One region of the Rothia sp. 110740021-2 genome, then DNA from elsewhere that is predicted to be linked to it. Evidence: predicted binding sites of a transcription regulator. Region 1 holds the regulator's gene; each other region holds the start of a gene.
What was found. The regulator LexA, encoded in region 1, represses DNA repair genes until DNA is damaged. The targets are predictions, from matches to a motif close to TCGAACANNTGTTCGA.

Region 2: ruvA (Holliday junction branch migration protein RuvA) is a predicted target of LexA. The motif match lies at 2,976-2,991, and genes of this name have one in related genera.
Region 3: ACUXHH_RS04270 (shikimate dehydrogenase) is a predicted target of LexA. The motif match lies at 3,286-3,301, and genes of this name have one in related genera.
Region 4: uvrA (excinuclease ABC subunit UvrA) is a predicted target of LexA. The motif match lies at 3,435-3,450, and genes of this name have one in related genera.

What each region holds. Positions count from the first base shown of each region.
Region 1 covers NZ_JBSZFE010000002.1:25,413-30,439, reverse strand. The annotation lists gene hflX (GTPase HflX) at 1-849, shown strand, start outside; gene ACUXHH_RS06120 (ATP-dependent DNA helicase) at 856-2,928, shown strand; gene lexA (transcriptional repressor LexA) at 3,141-3,815, opposite strand; gene ACUXHH_RS06110 (LysM peptidoglycan-binding domain-containing protein) at 4,644-5,027, shown strand, end outside.
Region 2 covers NZ_JBSZFE010000001.1:997,051-1,002,077, forward strand. The annotation lists gene ACUXHH_RS04130 (Mur ligase family protein) at 1-346, shown strand, start outside; gene ACUXHH_RS04135 (type 1 glutamine amidotransferase) at 346-1,113, shown strand; gene ACUXHH_RS04140 (YebC/PmpR family DNA-binding transcriptional regulator) at 1,246-2,004, shown strand; gene ruvC (crossover junction endodeoxyribonuclease RuvC) at 2,227-2,916, shown strand; gene ruvA (Holliday junction branch migration protein RuvA) at 3,134-3,754, shown strand; gene ruvB (Holliday junction branch migration DNA helicase RuvB) at 3,926-4,912, shown strand.
Region 3 covers NZ_JBSZFE010000001.1:1,030,385-1,035,411, forward strand. The annotation lists gene alaS (alanine--tRNA ligase) at 1-1,413, shown strand, start outside; gene ruvX (Holliday junction resolvase RuvX) at 1,416-1,979, shown strand; gene mltG (endolytic transglycosylase MltG) at 1,976-3,169, shown strand; gene ACUXHH_RS04270 (shikimate dehydrogenase) at 3,390-4,325, shown strand; gene aroC (chorismate synthase) at 4,445-5,027, shown strand, end outside.
Region 4 covers NZ_JBSZFE010000001.1:970,361-975,387, reverse strand. The annotation lists gene ACUXHH_RS04055 (GNAT family N-acetyltransferase) at 1-495, opposite strand, end outside; gene uvrA (excinuclease ABC subunit UvrA) at 524-3,412, opposite strand; gene ACUXHH_RS04045 (MBL fold metallo-hydrolase) at 3,539-4,312, opposite strand.

The DNA.
Region 1 (5,027 bases):
ATGGCGAAGCTTAAGCGTGAGATTGCTGCGATGGCGCCGGCGCGTGAAACGAAGCGTCTGAACCGTCGCCGTAACCGTGTGCCTTCGGTTGCTATTGCCGGGTACACGAATGCGGGTAAGTCCTCCCTGCTGAACCGTCTGACCGATGCCGGCGTGCTCGTGGAGAACGCCCTGTTTGCGACCCTGGACCCGACCGTCCGTAAGGCTCAGACCCCGGACGGTATCGGCTACACCCTCTCTGACACGGTGGGTTTCGTGCGTTCGCTGCCGACCCAGCTGGTGGAGGCTTTCCGCTCCACCTTGGAAGAGGTCGCTGACGCTGACGTCATCCTGCACGTGGTGGATGCTTCGCACCCGGACCCGGAGGGGCAGATTCGTGCTGTCCGCGAGGTCATTGCCGAGGTTGACGCCCGCCATATCCCCGAGATTATTGTGCTGAATAAGGCTGATGCCGCCGACCCGTTCGTGCTGGAGCGTATGCGTCAGCGCGAACCGGAGCACGTAATCGTTTCGGCGCGTACCGGTGAGGGCATTGATGAGCTGAAGCAGAAGATTGCGGACACTATTCCGCGCCCCTCCATTGAAGTGAAGCTGCTGATTCCGTACTCGCACGGTGAGATTATTTCGCGCCTGCACGAGTGGGATGCCGAAATTAGGAGCACCGATTTCGTATCGGACGGCACTTTCGTGGTGGCTTTGGTTCGTGAGGATGTCGCCTCCGAACTGTCCGAGTATGTGCTGGAAGGCGACCTGCTGGAGGTTCTGGAGGAAGAACTTGCGGAGGCACACACCCTGGCTGAAGCGACCGCATCTGTTTCCGAGCAGTCCTCTACCGCCGAGGCTCTCTAGGAGCGTATGAGCGTGACCGAGAGCATCAACGCGCCCAAAAACGCCCCGGGAACCGTGCCCGGATCGGCGACCGACGGCACCCGATTCACCGGGCAGGAGCTTGAGACCCTGCCCGGTGCGAAGGATGCCCTGACCCTGCTGGACGAGGCGGTTGCCGCCACTGGCGGTCAGAATCGTGCCGGTCAGCGCACCATGGTGGCGCATGTGGCGCAGGCTCTTGAACTGCAGCGTCACCTGCTGGTCCAGGCGGGTACCGGCACCGGTAAATCCCTGGGCTACCTGGTGCCTGCCCTGGCGCGGGTGGAGGAGTCAGACCAGCCGATTGTGGTTGCGACGGCGACCCTTGCCCTGCAGGCGCAGATCGTGAACCGCGATATTCCGCGTCTTCTACAAGCGCTGGAGCCGCGCCCGGAGTCGCAGGCGCAGGTTGCTCTGCTCAAAGGCCGCAATAACTACCTCTGCCTGCACAAGCTGGAGGGCGGCTACCCGGAAGACGAGCCGGATGCTCTCTTTGACATGCCTTCTTCAACTTCCCGCGTGGGTGAGGAAGTGGTGCGCCTGCGCGAGTGGGCCGACCGCACGGAGACCGGCGACCGTGACGAGTTGAAGCCCGGTGTCTCTGACCGTGCCTGGGCTCAGGTATCGGTCAGCGCCGCCGAGTGTCTGGGCCGCCGCTGCCCGCTGGTGGAAGAGTGCTTTAGCGAGATGGCGCGTAGCCGTGCCGCTGAGGCTGACATCGTCATCACGAACCACGCCCTGCTGGCGATTAACGCTTTTGAAGGCATGAAGGTTCTACCCGAACATGAGACGGTCATTATTGATGAGGCTCATGAGCTGGTGGACCGTGTGACCGGTGCCGTGTCTGGTTCTTTGACGGTTGCGATGGTTCGCCGTGCGGCACGTAGCGTGAAGAAGCATTCGAAGGCTGATTCCGGCGCACTGGAAATGGCTGCCGGCACCCTGGAGACTGCTTTCGAGGGTCTTGCTGAGGGCCTGTTGAAGGGCCTGGACGGTCGCCTTTTGACCGCTATTTCTGCGGTAAATGATGCCGCCCGCACCGCCCTGTCCGATACCAAACCGGACGGTCAGGACGTTGACGCTGGCCTGCAGATGGCGCGCTCGCGTGTCTCTGAGGTGCACGATATGAGTAGCCGCATTCTGGAGGCATCTGCTGAGCAGGACGTGCTGTGGATTTCTCGTCAGGGTGGCTGGGAGAACGGCCGCTACGTTGCTGCTTCCGATACCGACCCGGCGACCCTGAACATCGCCCCGTTGAGCGTCGGTCTGCAGTTGCGTGACGGACTGTTCGCTGACCGCACCGTGATTTTGACGAGTGCGACCCTAACGGTGGGTGACTCTTTTGATGTTGCAGCCGCCGCCCTGGGACTGCAGGGCGAGGGCGCGCCGCGCTGGACGAGCATCGACGTGGGTTCGCCTTTCGACTACCGCAAGCAGGGCATTATGTATGTTGCCGGGGATTTGAAACCTCCGGGATTTGGTGTGCATGAGGGTCAGCTGGAGCGTCTGCGTGAGCTGTGCGAGGCGTCGGAGGGCGGTGCCCTGGGCCTGTTTTCCTCAAAGCGTGCTGCTGAGCGTGCCGCCGAGTACATGCGTGAGCATAGCGACCTGAACATTCTTCTGCAGGGGGAGTCTTCGCTCAAGGCTCTAGTGGAGGAGTTCAGCGAGGACGTTGACTCGTGTCTGTTCGGAACGATGAGCCTATGGCAGGGCGTGGACGTTCCCGGTGACTCTTGCCGCCTGGTGGTGATGGACCGCATTCCGTTCCCGCGCCCGGATGATCCGATTGCGCAGGCGCGTACGGAGGCGGTGAACCGTCACCGCGGTAACGGCTTTATGGCGGTTTCTGCTCACCATGCGGCGATTCGTATGGCGCAGGGGGCGGGCCGCCTGATTCGTTCGGTGTCTGACCGCGGCGTGGTGGCTGTGCTGGATTCTCGTGTTGCGACTAAACGTTACGGCGGTTTCTTGATGAAGGCGATGCCGCCGATGTGGTCGACGCAGAATAAGGCAGCCGTGATGGGTGCGCTGGCTCGTCTTTCAGCAAGTATTGAGCGTTAGCTCGGGCGAGATTCATTCCATGCCGCACCGCCGCTCCGCTTTGGGCTATAAATTTGGACATATAGGAATCATCCCGGTGATACGTGAACGTTCACGTATCACCGGGATGATTTCTATAGAGAGCTAAAAGGCCTAACGGTTATGTCTGTTAGAAGTCGTGCTATTTAGACCCAGCTGCTTTTAGAGGCTGCGCTGGTGAGAGCCCGCGTCTTCTAGAGACTGCGCAGCACGGAGACGACCTTACCCATGACGGTTGCGCGGTCACCCATAATCGGCTCGTAGTTAGAGTTGCGCGGCATGAGCCAGGTGTGGCCGTCAACCTGACGGAACACCTTCACGGTTGCTTCATCGTCGAGCAGAGCAGCAACGATATCGCCGTTGTCTGCGGTGTGCTGCTCGCGGACAACCACCCAGTCGCCGTCGCAGATTGCGGCGTCAATCATGGAATCGCCCTTGACCTTGAGCATGAAGAGCTTGCCGTTACCTACCAGCTGGCGGGGCAGGGCAAGCACATCCTCCACGGACTGCTCGGCGGTGATGGGACCGCCCGCTGCAATTCGTCCAACCAGGGGAACGGGTACGAGGTCTTCATCGCCGACTTCGAAATTCGGCAGCTCGGGCAGGGACGAGGAGGAACTACCGTGGATGCCGACGCCGTTCTCATCCAGCACCTCAATGGCGCGGGGGAGCTTCGGGTCGCGGCGAATGTAGCCCATGGTCTCGAGACGACCGAGCTGGTGAGTGACCGAGGATAGGGATGCAAGACCCACCATGTCACCAATCTGGCGCATGGACGGCGGGTAACCCTTTTGTTCAATCTCGGTGCGGATCGCGTCAAGAATCTTCTGCTGGCGCGCGGTCAGCGCCGGACGGGGTGCTGTTGCCATTTCTTTTCCTTCGGTCTGTGCCCCGAATTCTGTATTCCGGTCTCTGTAGTCTGTTTGAGACACAGTCCGGTCGGGGCACGGATGGGTGCTTCACACGTTTTCCGATGGTGTCCTAAAGATTTTTTGGTTCTGCCGAAATGGGTCTTATCTCGTCAGGGGGTGGAGGAATTCTATCCGTGCCGGAGCGATACGCGGGCAACGAGTATGCGCCTCCGCCCTATAAAACTCACTCAGTAGCACCTGCATTTTGATACAGAACCAAGCTGTAACGGGTACAGAAACCTGCTGTGAGTAGGACTCATCAGGAGCGTGTGGAACGTCTCTTGACACCAGTGTAGAACACTACACCGAAAAACTCAAACAAATATTCTAGATTTTTTCTTCGAAGCTCGAAGAAATTTTTAGTACATATCTGCTATACTTTAGAATAAAATTTCGTATATACTCTTGAATCTCTCCTGAAACTCAGGATTTGCGGGTGAATGTTCGAAAAATATTCGAAGATTCGGTCCGGAGTCTTCCAGGAGGGGCGAGTGAATGAGTGTTCGAATGTATTCGAATCCTCTGTCTCTCTTCGCACTATCTACCCCGGATGCTCTAGGGGTCATCTGGCGAAGAGAGAGCGCAGGGGATGGGGGTGCTGGGGCGACCCAACGCAACCCGGTGTATCCGGTGCTCTGACCTAACTAGAGAATAGCTATCCAATAGTTATTGCTTAACAATCACCACTCCATAGTTATCACTCAACTAGGACCTCCGAGCGGGTATCGCTCGGCATTGCTAGACCCGCGGGGTAACCCCGGGGCGAGCTGAGAGAAAGGAACCACAATGACTCTTGCAGCACCTATTGCTTCTCGTGGCACTTCTGCACACCTTCCGGCAGGTTTGGTGGTACTTCACCCTGCCCGCACTGTGTCCGCCCGCACCGTGCAGGGGCGTTCTCGTGTGCCTGCATCTTCGCAGTCTGTTCGCTCTTCTCGTGCGGCTCATGCACCCCGCCCTGCGCCGATGGCTCTGCCTACCCATGCTCCTACCGTTTCTGCCACCTTGGCTTCCACTCAGGCGCCGGTTCGCTCTGTAGCTTCTGGTGTGCAGACTGTCTCTGATCCACAGGCGCCTCGACTGAAGAGCGTTCTTCAGGCTAAGGGCGGCGAGCTTCTGCGCGCGATTCCCTCTTCTATCCGTCGTCTTGGTACTGTGCGCGGTTTCCTG
Region 2 (5,027 bases), on a different contig from region 1:
CCTGTCCCTGGCGAGCGCGAACGCTGACGACTACGCCACCATGATCACGATTAACGATCAGTACGCTGACGGTCGTGACGTGTCCTGGCTGTGGGATGTTGACTTCGACAGCTTGAAGAAGACCGGCGTGCAGATGGTTTCGGGTGTGCGTGCCTGGGATATGGCGCTGCGCTTGGAGCATGACGGCGTGAAGGTTGACGAGGTCAACGAGAACCTCGCCGATGCGCTCAAGGGCTTCATTGCCTCCAGCGGTAACGCGCCCATGCGTATTTTCTGCACCTACACCGCAATGCTGGCTCTGCGTGAAGAGCTCGCAAAGATCACTGACGTTGAGAGGGTTTCCTAATGACGGCAACTCACACTTTTGAGGGCACCCCCGCCTCCGGCCCCAATAACGGTAAGACTCTGCGTATTCTGCAGCTGTACCCGCTCGACATGAACATTTACGGCGACTGGGGTAACACTCTGGCGTTGGCTCGTCGCGCGCAGGCGCACGGCTTTGACGTGCAGATTCTGGACCACAACCCCGGTCAGCCTTTCCCGGAAGATGTTGACATCATTCTGGGCGGCGGCGGCCAGGACTCGGGTCAGTCCGTGATTCAGGATGACCTGCACGCGAACGGTGACACGCTGCGCTCGCTGGCTGAGGCTGGCGTGCCGATGCTCGTCATTTGTGGCCTGTACCAGCTGTTCGGCAAGGAATTCCGCACCCGTGAGGGTGAGGCGCTGAAGGGTATCGGCATTTTTGATGCGCACACGGTCGGCGGCGATGACCGCCTGATCGGCAACATTGTTGAGGAGTCTGAGGAGTTCGGCACCGTGATTGGTTTTGAAAACCACTCGGGCCTGACTTACCTGGGTTCCGGCTGCACCCCGCTGGCGACCGTCACCAAGGGCGAGGGCAACAACGTGACCGATGCGTATGAGGGTGCGCGCGTGCACAACGTGATTGGCACCTACCTGCACGGTTCGCTGCTGCCGAAGAACCCGAAGATTTCGGACTACCTGATTGAGCAGGCGGCTCAGCGTAAGTTTGGCGAGTTCACGCCGAACACGATTGACGACTCGCTGGTGGAGAAGGCACGCGCTTCGGCTGCGTCTCGCCCCCGCTAACCTATTCCTGGTGGTGGCGTGCACTTTCTGAGGTGGTGTGCGCCTCCGCTACGGTATAGTTATGTGAGTACAGTACGGTGCGTGGGACGTTTCGCCGTGCCCGCACGGAGGTTTTGACTAAGGGAGATACGAATGTCCGGTCACTCTAAATGGGCGACTACTAAGCACAAGAAGGCCGCTATTGACGCTAAGCGTGCGAAGGCCTTCGCGAAGTTCATTAAGGCAATTGAAGTTGCAGCACGTATGGGCGGTGCTGATATTGCTGGTAACCCCGCTCTTGACCTGGCTGTGTCGAAGGCGAAGAAGAACTCCGTTCCTAACGACAACATTGACCGCGCAATCAAGCGTGGCGCTGGCCTGACCGGTGAGACCATTGACTACACCGAAATCATGTACGAAGCACGCGGCCCGCAGGGTACCGCTCTGTACATTGAGTGTCTGACTGATAACCGTAACCGTGCAGCGTCTGAGGTTCGCCTGGCTGTGACCCGTAACGGCGGTACCATGGCTGACCAGGGTTCGGTTGCGTTCCTCTTCGAGCGTAAGGGCGTTGCTGAGGTCACCAAGACTGACGGCCTGACCGAGGATGACGTTCTGATGGCTGTTCTGGATGCAGGCGCTGAAGAGGTTCTGGACGAGGGCGACGTGTTCACCGTTGTTTCCGCAGCAACCGACCTGCCCGAGATCCGTAAGGCGCTGGACGAGGCTGAGCTCGAGTATAACAATGACGACCCGGTCTTCCGCCCGACTATGCAGGTTGACCTGGACGCTGAGGGTGCTAAGAAGTTCATGAAGCTGGCAGACGCTATTGAAGAGCTTGACGACGTTCAGAACGTCTACTCTAACGCTAATGTTTCTGCTGAGGTTATGGCAGAGCTGGAAGCTGAGTAATCCCTCGGATTCTGATATCTGACGTTTGAAGAAGCCGCTCCTTTAATCGAGCCGCCGTAGGGTGGCTGGTTGGGGGAGTGGCTTCTTAGCGTCTTGGGGATGGCACGAGTAGTGGCCGTACTCGTGGTGACCGTTCTCATGGCGTGCCCTGGTGCCGGGTGCTAGGATTCTGAAGGGCTAGAATCTAGAGATTCTAGAGGAAGTTTGTCGAAAGGGGAGATGATGTCTGCCGCTCAACCTGCCGCACGCGATAGCATGCGTGAGAATCATACCGCCACCGCTGTGGAGCGTGTTTCGGGTGCGACCCGCATTATGGGCGTTGATCCTGGTCTGACTCGCTGTGGCTTCTCCATGCTTGATATGACTGCTAATCGTAAGGCGCACTTCGTGAACGTGGGTGTTGCTGGCACGATCCCGGCGGAGTCCCTGGACCAGCGTATTTTCTGGATTTTCAACGCCGCCTCCCACTGGCTCGACACCTACAAGCCGGACGCCCTCGCCATTGAGCGTGTCTTCGCCCAGGAACAGGTGAACACGGTGATCGGTACGGCGCATGCTTCGGGTGCGGTGATTTCTGCGGCTGCAATGCGCGGCGTGCCGGTGTTCTTCCATACCCCTTCGGAGGTGAAGGCGGCCGTGACCGGTAGCGGCCGTGCCGATAAGGCATCGGTGGGTCGTATGGTGACCCGTATTTTGGGTTTGGATTCCATGCCAAAACCCGCCGACGCTGCCGATGCTCTGGCGATTGCGATTTGTCACGGTTGGCGTGGCGGCGGCATCGGTTCGGGTATTAACATGTCTGCTCAGACGCAGACTCACCAGGGTTCACGCCCTGTTCAGGCTCGTCGTGGCGGGTCGTTGACTCCGGCGCAGCGTGCCTGGATGGAGGCGGAGGCGCGCGCTCGCCGCTAGAGGTGCCTTTGTGGGCTTTTGTACCCCTCGCACTGGCTCGCGTATATTCGCTAAGAAGTTCGAATATATGCTTGATTTCAGAAGAAATATTCTAATATACTTGTAGTGTCTCCCCGTTGAATTGGGGGAGTGCGTTCTGTGGGTGCCGGAGTTCCCGGTGCCCTCACACTGCCGTGAGCCTCTATCTGTGGGCGCGGTGTTGAAAGGTGGAGAGAAAATGATTGCATCCCTGACCGGTCGTGTGGCTCAGGTGGGCCTTGATCATGCGGTGATTAACGTGAACGGTTTCGGCATGCTCGTGTACGCGACTGCGCGTACTCTCTCCAAGCTGCGCACCGGTGAGGAAGCTACCGTGCTGACCACCATGATTGTGCGTGAAGAGTCGATGACTCTCTATGGTTTTTCGGAGCCTGCCGAGCGTGAAGTGTTCGATATGATGCTTTCGGTGTCCGGTATTGGTCCTCGTATTGCCCTGGCGGTGTTGAGCGTTCACACTGCCGCAGAGGTGGAGCGCGCCGTGGCGACCGGTGACGATAAGGCGTTCACGAAGGTTCCCGGTATTGGTCCGAAGGGTGCCCGCCGTATTGTGCTGGAGCTTGCTGGCAAGCTGATTCTCAGTGATGGCCAGACCGATGAGCTGCCGCTGAGTCAGGGCATCGTCTGGAAGCCGCAGGTGCTTGACGCTCTCACCTCCCTGGGCTGGAGTGAGAAGGACGCTTCCGCCGCTATTGACGCTTACGTGCAGCACAACCCTGCCGCAGAGACTGAGCCGGTGGGTGTGGCTCTGCGCGGTGTGCTCGCCTCTTTGGGTACTCAGAACACGGTGGGTCGCCACTAAGCGGCGCGCCCTGTTCGACGTATCCCACTCAAACTTTTGTGAAAGAAGAATTCTATGAGCCAGAATCCCTATGAGCCGCAGCCCGCGGCGTCCCTGGTTTCCGGCGGGTATTTTCCCGGTCAGGTGCCCGGCACTCAGGCATCTTCAGCCCCCGCCCAGCGCCTGGTGGCGATGGAAGAAGAGCCTGAAGAGAAGATGATTGAGGCAGCACTGCGCCCTAAGTCCCTGGACGACTTTGTGGGTCAGCGTCGTGTGCGTCAGCAGCTGTCTCTGGTGCTGGAGGCTTCAAAGATGCGTGGCCGTAGCGCCGATCATGTGTTGCTGTCGGGCCCTCCCGGTCTGGGTAAGACCACTCTCGCGATGATTATTGCGGCAGAGATGGAGGCGCCGCTGCGCATCACCTCCGGCCCGGCGATTCAGTATTCGGGTGATTTGGCGGCGATTCTGTCTTCGCTGACTCCCGGTGAGGTGCTGTTCCTGGATGAGATTCACCGTATGAGCCGCCCGGCTGAGGAAATGCTGTACATGGCGATGGAAGATTTCCGCGTGGACATTGTGGTCGGTAAGGGTGCGGGTGCGACTTCCATTCCGCTGGAGCTGCCGCAGTTCACTCTCGTGGGTGCGACGACCCGTGCAGGTTTGCTGCCCGGCCCTTTGCGTGACCGTTTTGGTTTTACCGGTCACCTGGAGTTCTACTCGGTGGAGGAGCTTGAGCTGGTACTTCGCCGTAGCGCGGGTCTGATGGACATGCAGATCACCTCCGAGGGCTTCACCGAGATTGCTGGTCGTTCCCGCGGCACGCCGCGTATTGCGAACCGTCTGCTGCGCCGTGTGCGTGACTGGGCGCTGGTGAACGGCGTGGATCGTATTAACGCGCATGATGCCGCAACCGCGCTGGACATGTACGAGGTGGATTCACGCGGCCTGGACCGCCTGGACCGTGTCGTGCTGGAGGCGCTGATTCACAAGTTCGGCGGCGGCCCGGTAGGTCTGTCTACCCTCGCTATTGCGGTGGGTGAGGAGACTGAGACCGTGGAGACGGTTGCCGAGCCGTACCTGGTGCGTGAGGGCCTGATTGGTCGCACCCCGCGCGGTCGTGTGGCTCTGCCCGCGGCGTGGGAGCACCTCGGCTTGGAAGCACCCGAAATTCAGCTCTAGTCCCGCATCAACTGATAAAACAGCAGTAGCCCGTGGGAGGTATCAGCCTCCTGCGGGTTTTCTGTGTGCGCTCCTTGTATTTTTCGGCAACGTATCTTTCTGCAACTCTTCTGCA
Region 3 (5,027 bases), on a different contig from region 1:
AAGGTTGACGAGAAGGCTTTCCGTGAGCTGATGGCTGAGCAGCGTCACCGTGCACAGGCTGACGCTAAGGCGAAGAAGGGCGCGTTCGCTGACCTGTCCGAGCTGCGTAAGCTCGTGGATGAGCGTGGCTCCATCTTCACCGGTTACACCGAGCTGCGTACTGAGACTCACCTGCGTGCAATCCTGGTGGACGGCGTATCTGTTCCCGCAGCTAAGGCCGGCGACAAGATTGAGGTTGTCCTGGATGAGACTCCGTTCTACGCTGAGGCTGGTGGCCAGGCAGCTGATACCGGTGTTATTACCGGCAACGGCTTCATCATTGACGTTCAGGACGTTCAGCAGCCCGTGAAGGGCCTGAGTGTTCACCGCGCCGTTGTACGTGAGGGCGAGGTTCACACCGGTGCTGAGGTTGTGGCACAGGTTGACGTTCAGCGTCGCCGCGACGGTGAGAAGGCACACTCCGGTACCCACATTATTCACGCAGCTCTGCACCAGGTGTTGGGTAATGAAGCAACTCAGCGCGGCTCCTTCAACAAGGAAGGCTACCTGCGCTTCGACTTCGCATGGGGCGAGGGCCTGTCCGAGTCTGCTAAGCGTGAGGTTGAAGAGGTAGCAAACCTCGCTATTCGCGATAACCACCAGGTGATTACCCGTGAGATGCCACTGGCTGAGGCTAAGGCTCTTGGCGCTATGAGCCTCTTCGGCGAGAAGTACGGCGACGTGGTGCGTGTTGTTGAAATCGGTGGCGAGTTCTCCCGCGAGCTGTGCGGTGGTACCCACGTTGGTTCGTCCGCTGAGGTTGGTTCCCTGACCCTGCTGACTGAGGGTTCTGTTGGCTCCGGTAACCGCCGTGTTGAGGCTCTGGTGGGTCTGGACTCCTTCAACCACCTGACTGCTGAGCGTACCCTGGTGAACCAGCTGACCGGTCTGATGAAGGTTCAGTCCTCCGCTGATCTGCCGGAGAAGATTAACCAGACTCTGGCTAAGCTGAAGGCTGCTGAGAAGGAACTGGCTCAGCTGCGCCGCGAGAAGCTGCAGGCTGAGGCTGGCAAGCTGCTGGAGAATGCACAGACCATCGGTTCTGTTCGCGTTCTGGCGCATGACGCTGGCGAACTGGACGCTAACGGCGTTCGTGAGCTGGCTCTGGATCTGCGTTCGCGCTTCGGCTCCGAGGCTACGGTTGTTGCTGTGGTGGGTGTGGCTAATGGTCGCCCCGTTATCCTGGTAGCAACCAACGAGGGCGCTCGTGAGGCTGGCGTGAAGGCTGGCGCTCTGGTCCGCGTCGCTGCCGGTGTTCTCGGCGGCGGTGGCGGCGGTAAGGACGACGTCGCTCAGGGTGGTGGCCAGGATGCATCCAAGATTGGTGCTGCACTGGACGCTGTCCGCGACGCTATCGCACAGGCTCAGGCCTAAATATGGCAGAATTCCAGCGGGGAGTGCGGATGGGCGTCGATGTGGGTAATGCTCGCGTCGGCACCGCCCTCAGCGACCCCGACGGCATCCTTGCCACCCCGCTCAAGACATTACGCCGCGACGCGAAGAAGAACTCTGACCGCCGTGTTTTGCGCAAGCTGATTGAGGTGAACGAGGTGGTGGAGGTTTTCGTCGGGCTTCCGAAGACCATGCGTGGTGGGGATTCTCCCTCCACGGAAATGGCTAGGGAGTACGCGCAGGCTCTGCGCTCCGAGCTGGATGCCGAAGAGAAAACACATATTAATATTTGGCTGGTGGATGAGCGACTCACCACCGTGAGCGCTCACCGTGCACTGCACGAGGCTGGGGTTTCCAGCCGAGATTTCAAGACTATGGTTGACCAGGTGGCGGCTGTGAACATTTTGCAGTACAGCCTGGATGCCCTCAAGGCGGGGCAGTCCGTAGCCGGGTACAAGGTGAGCGATCCGGCCCACGAAGAAAACCGACCGTCCGAGTCAGAAGGGACCGCGGTTGGTGCCGTCAACGAAACGGAGAACCTTCAGTGACCGAACAGAATAAACAGCCCGAAGAGAGCGGGCTCGACCTCTTTAGGCCTACGGCTGAGGACGAACGTAAGGGTATTACCGGCATTACGATGGAACAGGAAATCGTGTCGGTGGCTACGTTGCGTGCGCGTAAGCGCCGCCGCCGCGCCGTTTTGCTGAGCGCAATTTCCCTGTTTGTCGTGGCTCTGGTCATCATTTCTGGTGCCCTGATTACTCGCTACGACCCGTTCAAGAATCGTGACTACTCGGGTGGCGGTAACGGCATGACCGTAACTTTCACGATTCGTTCCGGCCAGTCCACCGCGCAGGTGGCTGCTGAGCTAGAAAATGCTGGCGTCATTGCTGATGCTGATAAGTTCCTTGAGGTGTACGCCAAGGAGAGCAAGGGTAAGTACTTGCAGCCTGGCACCTATGAATTGCAGCAGCACATGAGCAGCTCGAACGCTATCAACACGATTATTCAGGCGAACAGCAACGTACTGTACCTGGCTATTCCTCAGGGTAAGCGCGTGAGCGAGACCATCGATCTGATTGTTTCTGGCTCCGATGGCGCGTTCACCCGCAAGCAGGTTGAGGACGCGATCAGCAACTACACCCAGTACGGCGTGCCGAGCAACTTCCCGTCGATTGAGGGCTGGTTGCACCCGGGTGAGTACCGCTTCCCGAAGGATACCGACATCAAGAAGGTTATTCAGACCATGGTTGATAAGACCAAGGCTGACCTGAAGGAAGCCGGTGTGAGCGGCGATCAGAAGATCTTTGAGGTTCTGACTATTGCCTCTATCGTGGAACTTGAGGCTCAGCCGAAGGACTACGTGGCGGTTGCAGGCATCATTGAGAACCGTCTGAACAACCCTGATGGTGAGACCTCGGGTCTGATTCAGTCGGATGCGACCGTGACCTACGGTCTGGGTGTCCGCTCGTACCACCTGACTGAAGAGCAGAAGGCCGATAAGAGCAATAAGTACAATACTTATGCGAATAAGGGTCTTCCTAAGGGTCCGATTGGTTCCCCGCAGCTGGCTTCGATTAAGGCTGCTGCAGCTCCCGAGAAGAACCCGTACTTCTACTGGGTGACTGTGGACCTGGATTCCGGTGAGACCAAGTATTCCCGCACTTATGCTGAGCACCAGCGTTATGTTGAAGAGTACAACCAGTGGTGTTCTAAGCACCCGAACCGTTGTAGCTAAGCTGTAGCTGATTGGTTCAGCAGGTAGCTACGATTCGGTAGCTTTGGACTGAAGGTTCCTTGCTGAGGCGGGTACCGCCTCCACGAGAGTGGGGGAGGTGCCCGCCTTTGCTGTACCCGAATAGTGGTTTGTCCCTTAAAATGGGTAGAGTGCGCCTATGAACGTGGGTTCGTGGCGTGCGTGTCCGCAAGTCCCCAGCGTTGAGAGCGAGAGAGTACCGATGAAGACTGAGCCGTACCGTGAAGCCCCGTATCTTCGCCGTGCCTACGTGCTGGGGCACCCGATTTCCCATTCCCTGTCACCCGCGTTGCATCGTGCGGCGTATGACTTTTTGGGTGAGCAGAATTTGGGGTATGAGCGCCGCGATACTTTGCCTGATGATTTGCCGGCGATGATGTACGGTGTGCGACACCCGGACGGTACGGAGGATGCTCCGTATATTGCAGGTCTGTCGGTGACGATGCCGTTGAAGACCGCGGTCATCCAGTATTGCGATGAGATTAGCGAGATGGCGCAGGTGACCGGTGCGGTGAATACGGTGTATCCGCGTGGTGAGAAGATTCTGGGGCATAATACGGACGTCATTGGCATTGTGAACGCGCTGCGCCACGCCGGTTTGGAACCGGAACCGCTCAAGGATTCTGCCGCGATTGTGGGTGGGGGAGCGACCGCTATTTCTGCTTTGGCGGCGCTGCACGCGCTGGGGTACCGCCGCGTGAGCGTGTACGCCCGTTCGTTGCATAAGCTCGGTAGTGTGCAGGAGGCGGCGGGCCGCCTGGGCGTTCAGCTGGAACAGATTACGTTGGCTGATTTGCCGCAGAATCTTGCTGAGCGCGGTCATCACCCGGTGGTGTCTACTCTTCCGGCTCATGCGGCGGACGAGTGGGCGAGCCAGCTGAGCGGGCTGAAGGGCGCCTCCGTGACGCACCGGCCGGTACTGCTCGATGTTGCGTATAACCCGTGGCCTTCGGTGCTGGCGAGCGCTTGGGAGGCGAACGGCGGTACGGTGGTTTCTGGCCTGGAGATGCTGCTGTATCAGGCGGTGGAGCAGGTTCTGATTTTTACTGACCGCACCCTGTCTGAGGGTGAGCTGCTGGGCTTGGTGAATGCGATGTGTGCGGCGGTTGATCTTGCGCCTCGTGCTTCCGTTTCGTGAAAAAAGCGTGCTTTCACTCGCTCAGTAAACAGGCATTTTATACACTATTTATACACGTGAAGAATTATTATTCCTTCCTCCTGCGCTGCGGTGCGGGTGCGATGAAAAGAGGTTAACCTATGGCCCTGCGTTGGCTCACTGCCGGAGAATCCCACGGCGAGGCGCTCGTCGGCATTATTGAGGGCGTACCCGCCGGTGTGGAACTCACCAGCGACATGGTGCGTGACGCCCTGGCTCGCCGCCGCCTCGGCTACGGCCGCGGTGCCCGCATGAAGTTCGAGGAGGACCGCGTGCGCATCCTGGGCGGTGTGCGTCACGGCCTGACTCAGGGCGGCCCGGTCGCGATTGAGATTGCGAACACCGAGTGGCCCAAGTGGACTGACGTGATGAGCTCCGACCCGGTGGATCCGAAGCTGATTGAGGGTCGTGCGCGTAACGCTGCGCTGACTCGTCCGCGCCCCGGTCATGCCGATTTTGCGGGTATGCAGAAGTACAACTTCTCTGAAGCTCGCCCGGTGCTGGAGCGCGCCTCCGCGCGTGAGACTGCGACCCGCGTAGCTCTTGGCGTGGTTGCCGCACAGATTTTGAAGGCTCTGGGTGTTGAGCTGGTTTCTCACACCGTAGCTGTGGGTGGCGTGCACGCTCCTGAGGGTGCCCCGGTACCTTCGCCCCGCAACGTTGAGGAGCTGGACGCTGACCCGC
Region 4 (5,027 bases), on a different contig from region 1:
CAGCAGGGCGCGGCCGGGCGTGTAGTAGACGCTCGTGCCGCTGACCTGCAGCGTGTAAGGGGTAACCAGTTCGTTGAGCTGGCGCAGCGGCGCGTAGTCGCCCAGCCAGTTCGACTGGTCTCCAAGCATGTAGTCGATGGCCCTGTCGAGCACGCGCGGATGCTTGGCGCAGAGAATACCGACGCTCGCGTAGTTGGCGACGCGCAACTCCCATATGTCGTCGTTGCGGCGGCGTGCGGCGCCCATCTTCTCGGAGGGCGGCTGCACGGTGGCGAGTAGCGGCAGGCTTTCGGCTTCCGGGTAGTCGCGTAGCTCTTCGAGGGCGCGGCTAATCGAGCCGGGTGCCTGGCAGAAATCCGCCTCCAGCTGGGTGTGCAGGATGTGCCGGGCACGGTCCGCGGTGGTCACAGCGCCTCGGTTCATAGCTCCCCGGTTCACAGCGCCGCGGGTTGCCTGAGCTCCCCGAGTGGGTTCGGTTCCTTGAGTATCAGTCACGTAGGTTTCCTCTAGGTCAAGTTCTCGACTAGTTCAGGATCTCGGCAAGGAACACTCCGGTGTGCGAGCCCTTCACCTGAGCCACCTGTTCCGGGGTACCTTCAGCAATCACGGTGCCGCCGCCACTACCACCTTCGGGCCCCATGTCGATAATCCAGTCGGCACACTTGACCACGTCCAGGTTGTGCTCGATGGTGATGACGCTATTGCCCTTGTCAACCAGCGATTGCAGCACGGTGAGCAGCTTGCGGATATCTTCAAAGTGCAGGCCGGTGGTCGGCTCATCCAGCACGTAGATGGAGCGGCCGTTGGAGCGCTTCTGCAATTCGGTTGCAAGCTTCACGCGCTGCGCTTCACCGCCGGAGAGGGTGGTTGCAGGCTGGCCCAGGCGAATGTAGCCCAGGCCCACATCCACAAGGGTGTTCAGGTGGCGCGCAATCGGGGTGAATGCGGCAAAGAACTCTGCGGCTTCTTCCACGGGCATTTCGAGTACGTCGGCAATGGTCTTGCCCTTGTAGTACACTTCGAGGGTTTCGCGGTTGTAGCGCTTGCCGTGGCAGGTTTCGCAGGGTACGTACACGTCCGGCAGGAAGTTCATTTCAATCTTCAGGGTGCCGTCGCCGGAACAGTCCTCACAGCGGCCACCCTTGACGTTGAAGGAGAATCGGCCGGGGGTGTAGCCGCGCATTTTCGCTTCGCTGGTCTCTGCGAACAGCTTGCGGATATGGTCGAACACGCCAGTGTAGGTGGCGGGGTTCGAGCGCGGGGTGCGGCCGATGGGCGACTGGTCCACGTGAATGACCTTGTCCAGGTGTTCCAGGCCGTCGATGCTCTTGTGGCGGCCGGGTACCTGCTTGGCGCCATTGAGTTTGTTCGCCAGGGAGGTGTACAGAATGTCATTGACGAGGGTGGACTTACCCGAGCCAGACACACCGGTCACCGCGGTAAATACGCCCAGCGGGAAGGACACGGTCACGTTCTTGAGGTTGTTTTCGCGGGCGCCGCGCACGGTCAGCTGACGCTTCTTGTCCACGGGGCGGCGGGATGCGGGCACCTCAATAGTGCGGCGGCCAGCCATGTAGTCGCCGGTAATGGACTTGGTGTTCTTCAGCAACTCCTCAAAGCTGCCGGAGTGCACGATTTCACCGCCGTGCTCGCCGGCGCCGGGTCCTACATCCACGATCCAGTCGGCTTCACGCATGGTGTCTTCGTCATGCTCGACCACAATAAGCGTGTTACCCATATCGCGCAGCTTGGTGAGGGTTTCGATGAGGCGGCGGTTATCGCGCTGGTGCAGACCAATAGAGGGCTCGTCGAGCACGTAGAGCACGCCAACCAGACCCGAACCGATCTGGGTTGCGAGGCGGATGCGCTGCGCCTCACCGCCGGAGAGCGTACCGGCGGAGCGTGAGAGGGTCAGGTAGTCCAGGCCCACGTCCAGCAGGAACTGCAGGCGCGCGTCAATTTCCTTGAGGACCTGCTCACCAATCTTGGCTTCACGGGCGCTGAGCTGCAGGCCACGCACAAAGCTAAGTGCGTCAGCTAGGGACAGGTCGGTAATATCTGCGATGGACTTGCCGCCAACCTTCACGCCGAGGATGGTCGGGTTCAGGCGCGCGCCGCCGCAGGAGGGGCAGGCGACCTGACGCATGTACTGTTCGTAGCGGTCGCGGGCGAAGTCCGATTCGGTTTCTTCGTGCTTGCGCTTGATGTACGCCTTCACGCCCTCGAATCCGGAAGTGTAGCGGCGTTCGCGGCCGAATCGGTTGCGGTAGGACACCTCAACCTTATAGTCCTTACCGTCCAGAATGGCAGCGCGGGTCTTGGCGGGCAGGTCTTTGAAGGGAGTGTTCAGGTCGAAGCCGAGCTCCTCCCCCAGACCCGCGAGCAGGCGCAGCCAGTATTCGGTGGTTGCTTTGCCCTGCGACCAGGGAGCGATAGCGCCCTCGCCGAGGGTCAGGTCGGGGTTGGGTACGAGCAGGTCAGTGTCCACTTCCAGGCGCGAGCCGATGCCGTCGCAGGCGCTACACGCACCGAACGGCGAGTTGAAGGAGAAGGCTCGCGGCTCAATCGTGTCGATCTGTAGCGGGTGGTTGTTGGGGCAGGCGAGGTTTTCGCTGAAGGAGCGGGTGCGTTCGGGGTCGTCCTGCTCACGATCGACGAAGTCGATGAGCACGCGGCCATCAGCAAGCTTGAGCGCGGTTTCGATAGAGTCGGTCAGGCGCTGGTGAATACCGTCCTTGATGACGATGCGGTCGACGACCACCTCGATGGTGTGCTTGTACTGCTTGGCGAGCTTGGGCGGGTCGGAGAGCTGCACGGTTTCGCCGTCCACGCGGGCACGCGAGTAGCCCTGGGTCAGCAGGTCCTTGAAGAGGTCCACGAATTCGCCCTTACGTGCGCTGACGACGGGCGCGAGAATCTGCAGGCGGGTGCGTTCGGGGTATTCCTGCAGAATGTCCACGATTTGCTGCGGGGTCTGCTGGGTGATTTCTTCGCCACATTCGGGGCAGTGGGGGTGGCCGATGCGCGCCCAGAGCAGACGCATGTAGTCGTAGATTTCGGTGATGGTACCGACGGTTGAGCGCGGGTTTTTGGAGGTGGACTTCTGGTCGATAGACACCGCCGGGGAGAGGCCCTCGATGAAGTCTACGTCGGGCTTGTCGACCTGTCCGAGGAACATACGCGCGTAGGAGGACAGCGACTCAACGTAGCGGCGCTGACCTTCCGCAAAGATGGTGTCGAAGGCGAGGGAGGACTTACCGGAGCCGGAGAGGCCGGTGAAGACGACCATCGCGTCACGCGGAATGGTGAGGTCTACGTTCTTGAGGTTGTTTTCGCGGGCACCCTGAACCCGGATGCTGGTCAGATCGTTCGCTTTGAGTGCGGTGCTACCGTGTGCAGGGCGGGGTGTCATCGAAAATCCTTTCGTCTTATCTTCGAACTTAAATTCTACACCCTCATGTCTTTCACCGGCGGGATTATGCGACCGGTGAAGGCCTGAGGGTGCAGTACTTATATGAGGCGGACTGACAGGCACGGTTTACCAGCCGCGGGTTGCCCAGTCTTCCAGGTGTGGGCGCTCGTCACCGAGAGTGGTGGAGCGGCCGTGGCCGGGCAGCACGATTGCGTCATCTTCAAAGCCGCCGAAGAGCTTTTCGAGCACATTGGAGAAGAGTTCACCAAACTGCTGCGGGGAGTCGGTCTTGCCCACGCCGCCGGGGAAGAGAGTATCACCGGTGAATAGCAGGGTTGCGGGGGTGCCGTCTTCCCAGCTGGTTTCGAGGGTGTAGACGATGGATCCGGGGGTGTGGCCAGGCACGTGCAGCGAGCGGATGACGGTGTCGGAGCGGTAGAAGTCGAAGCTTTCGCCGCCGGCCAGCTCCTCTTCGACGGTGTAGTCTTCCTGCTCCTTAATAGCGGCTGCGTCAGCTGCACCTGCGGAGGTGACGGCACCGGTGAGGTGGTCGAGCTCCTTAATAGCGCGAATATGGTCCCAGTGGCCGTGGGTGACAAGGATGCCGGTCAGACCCACTGCCCGGGGCCTAAGGGAGTTGAAGTCCTCTTCCTTCTCCATAACGCGCACGCGACGGTCTTCCGAGTCGGTCAGTTCCAGCTGCGGGCAATCGTTCAGAAGCGCATCGAGGGTGTAGGCATAGAGTTCTTCTGCCTCGTCTGCGGGGTCAATGAGCACCTGCTCACCGGTGGCGCGCATGGTGATGAGGTAGACGCTGTTGTCCATCTCGGAGACGCTGAACGCTCGGACAGTCAGTTCGGGGTTTTCAAAGATGAGGGTGGGTTCGGGGTAAGTAGTCATAGTTCCAGTGTAGGGGTTCCCACATTGCAGGAGGAGTCTATATAGAGCACTTCCCTGTGAGCGCATTCGGCATTGACTGTGCGGGATGCACAGGGAACAGATACTGGAGCACGCTCGGAACAAGCTCTAGCCAGGTCCCGTCTATCTGAGACTCCAGTGAAATTCCAAAGTTAAACAGAGAAGCGACTGCGCATCGATACACAGTCGCTTCTCATGACACCCAGGGGTATCTATCACTCACTCAAACACAAGCAACCCGAGGACTTTGGAAATCTCACGATTACTTGATGACTTAATGGTAGCAAACTTTTTGGGATTGTTTTGCCACTCGATTTGGCGCGGGGAGCCGGTTTTGGCGACTTGAGTCTCAATATAATCGTTCTGTAATAAAAATAGGTATTTTTTGGCTATCCATACGTACCATTTTCATTTTACGGGTTTTGGCGTGACTTATTTCACCTAAAATAGGTTTAATATTTCCCCCATTTGGCGCTTCTGCACACCTTTGACCCAAGCTTCACACTTAGTAATTTTGAAGGCTCAATCCCCGGTTTTAGCCCGGTATTCCGCGGAAGTAGAGCTTTTATAACAAAACGATAACAGCAGCCCTACCTTCAGGTTCACTGGGCACACCCACTGAAACTCCATTCAAAGAGCAAAACACCTAGTCAAAACTATATTTTCACAAAATACAAGATAGTGTGTCACTAAAAAT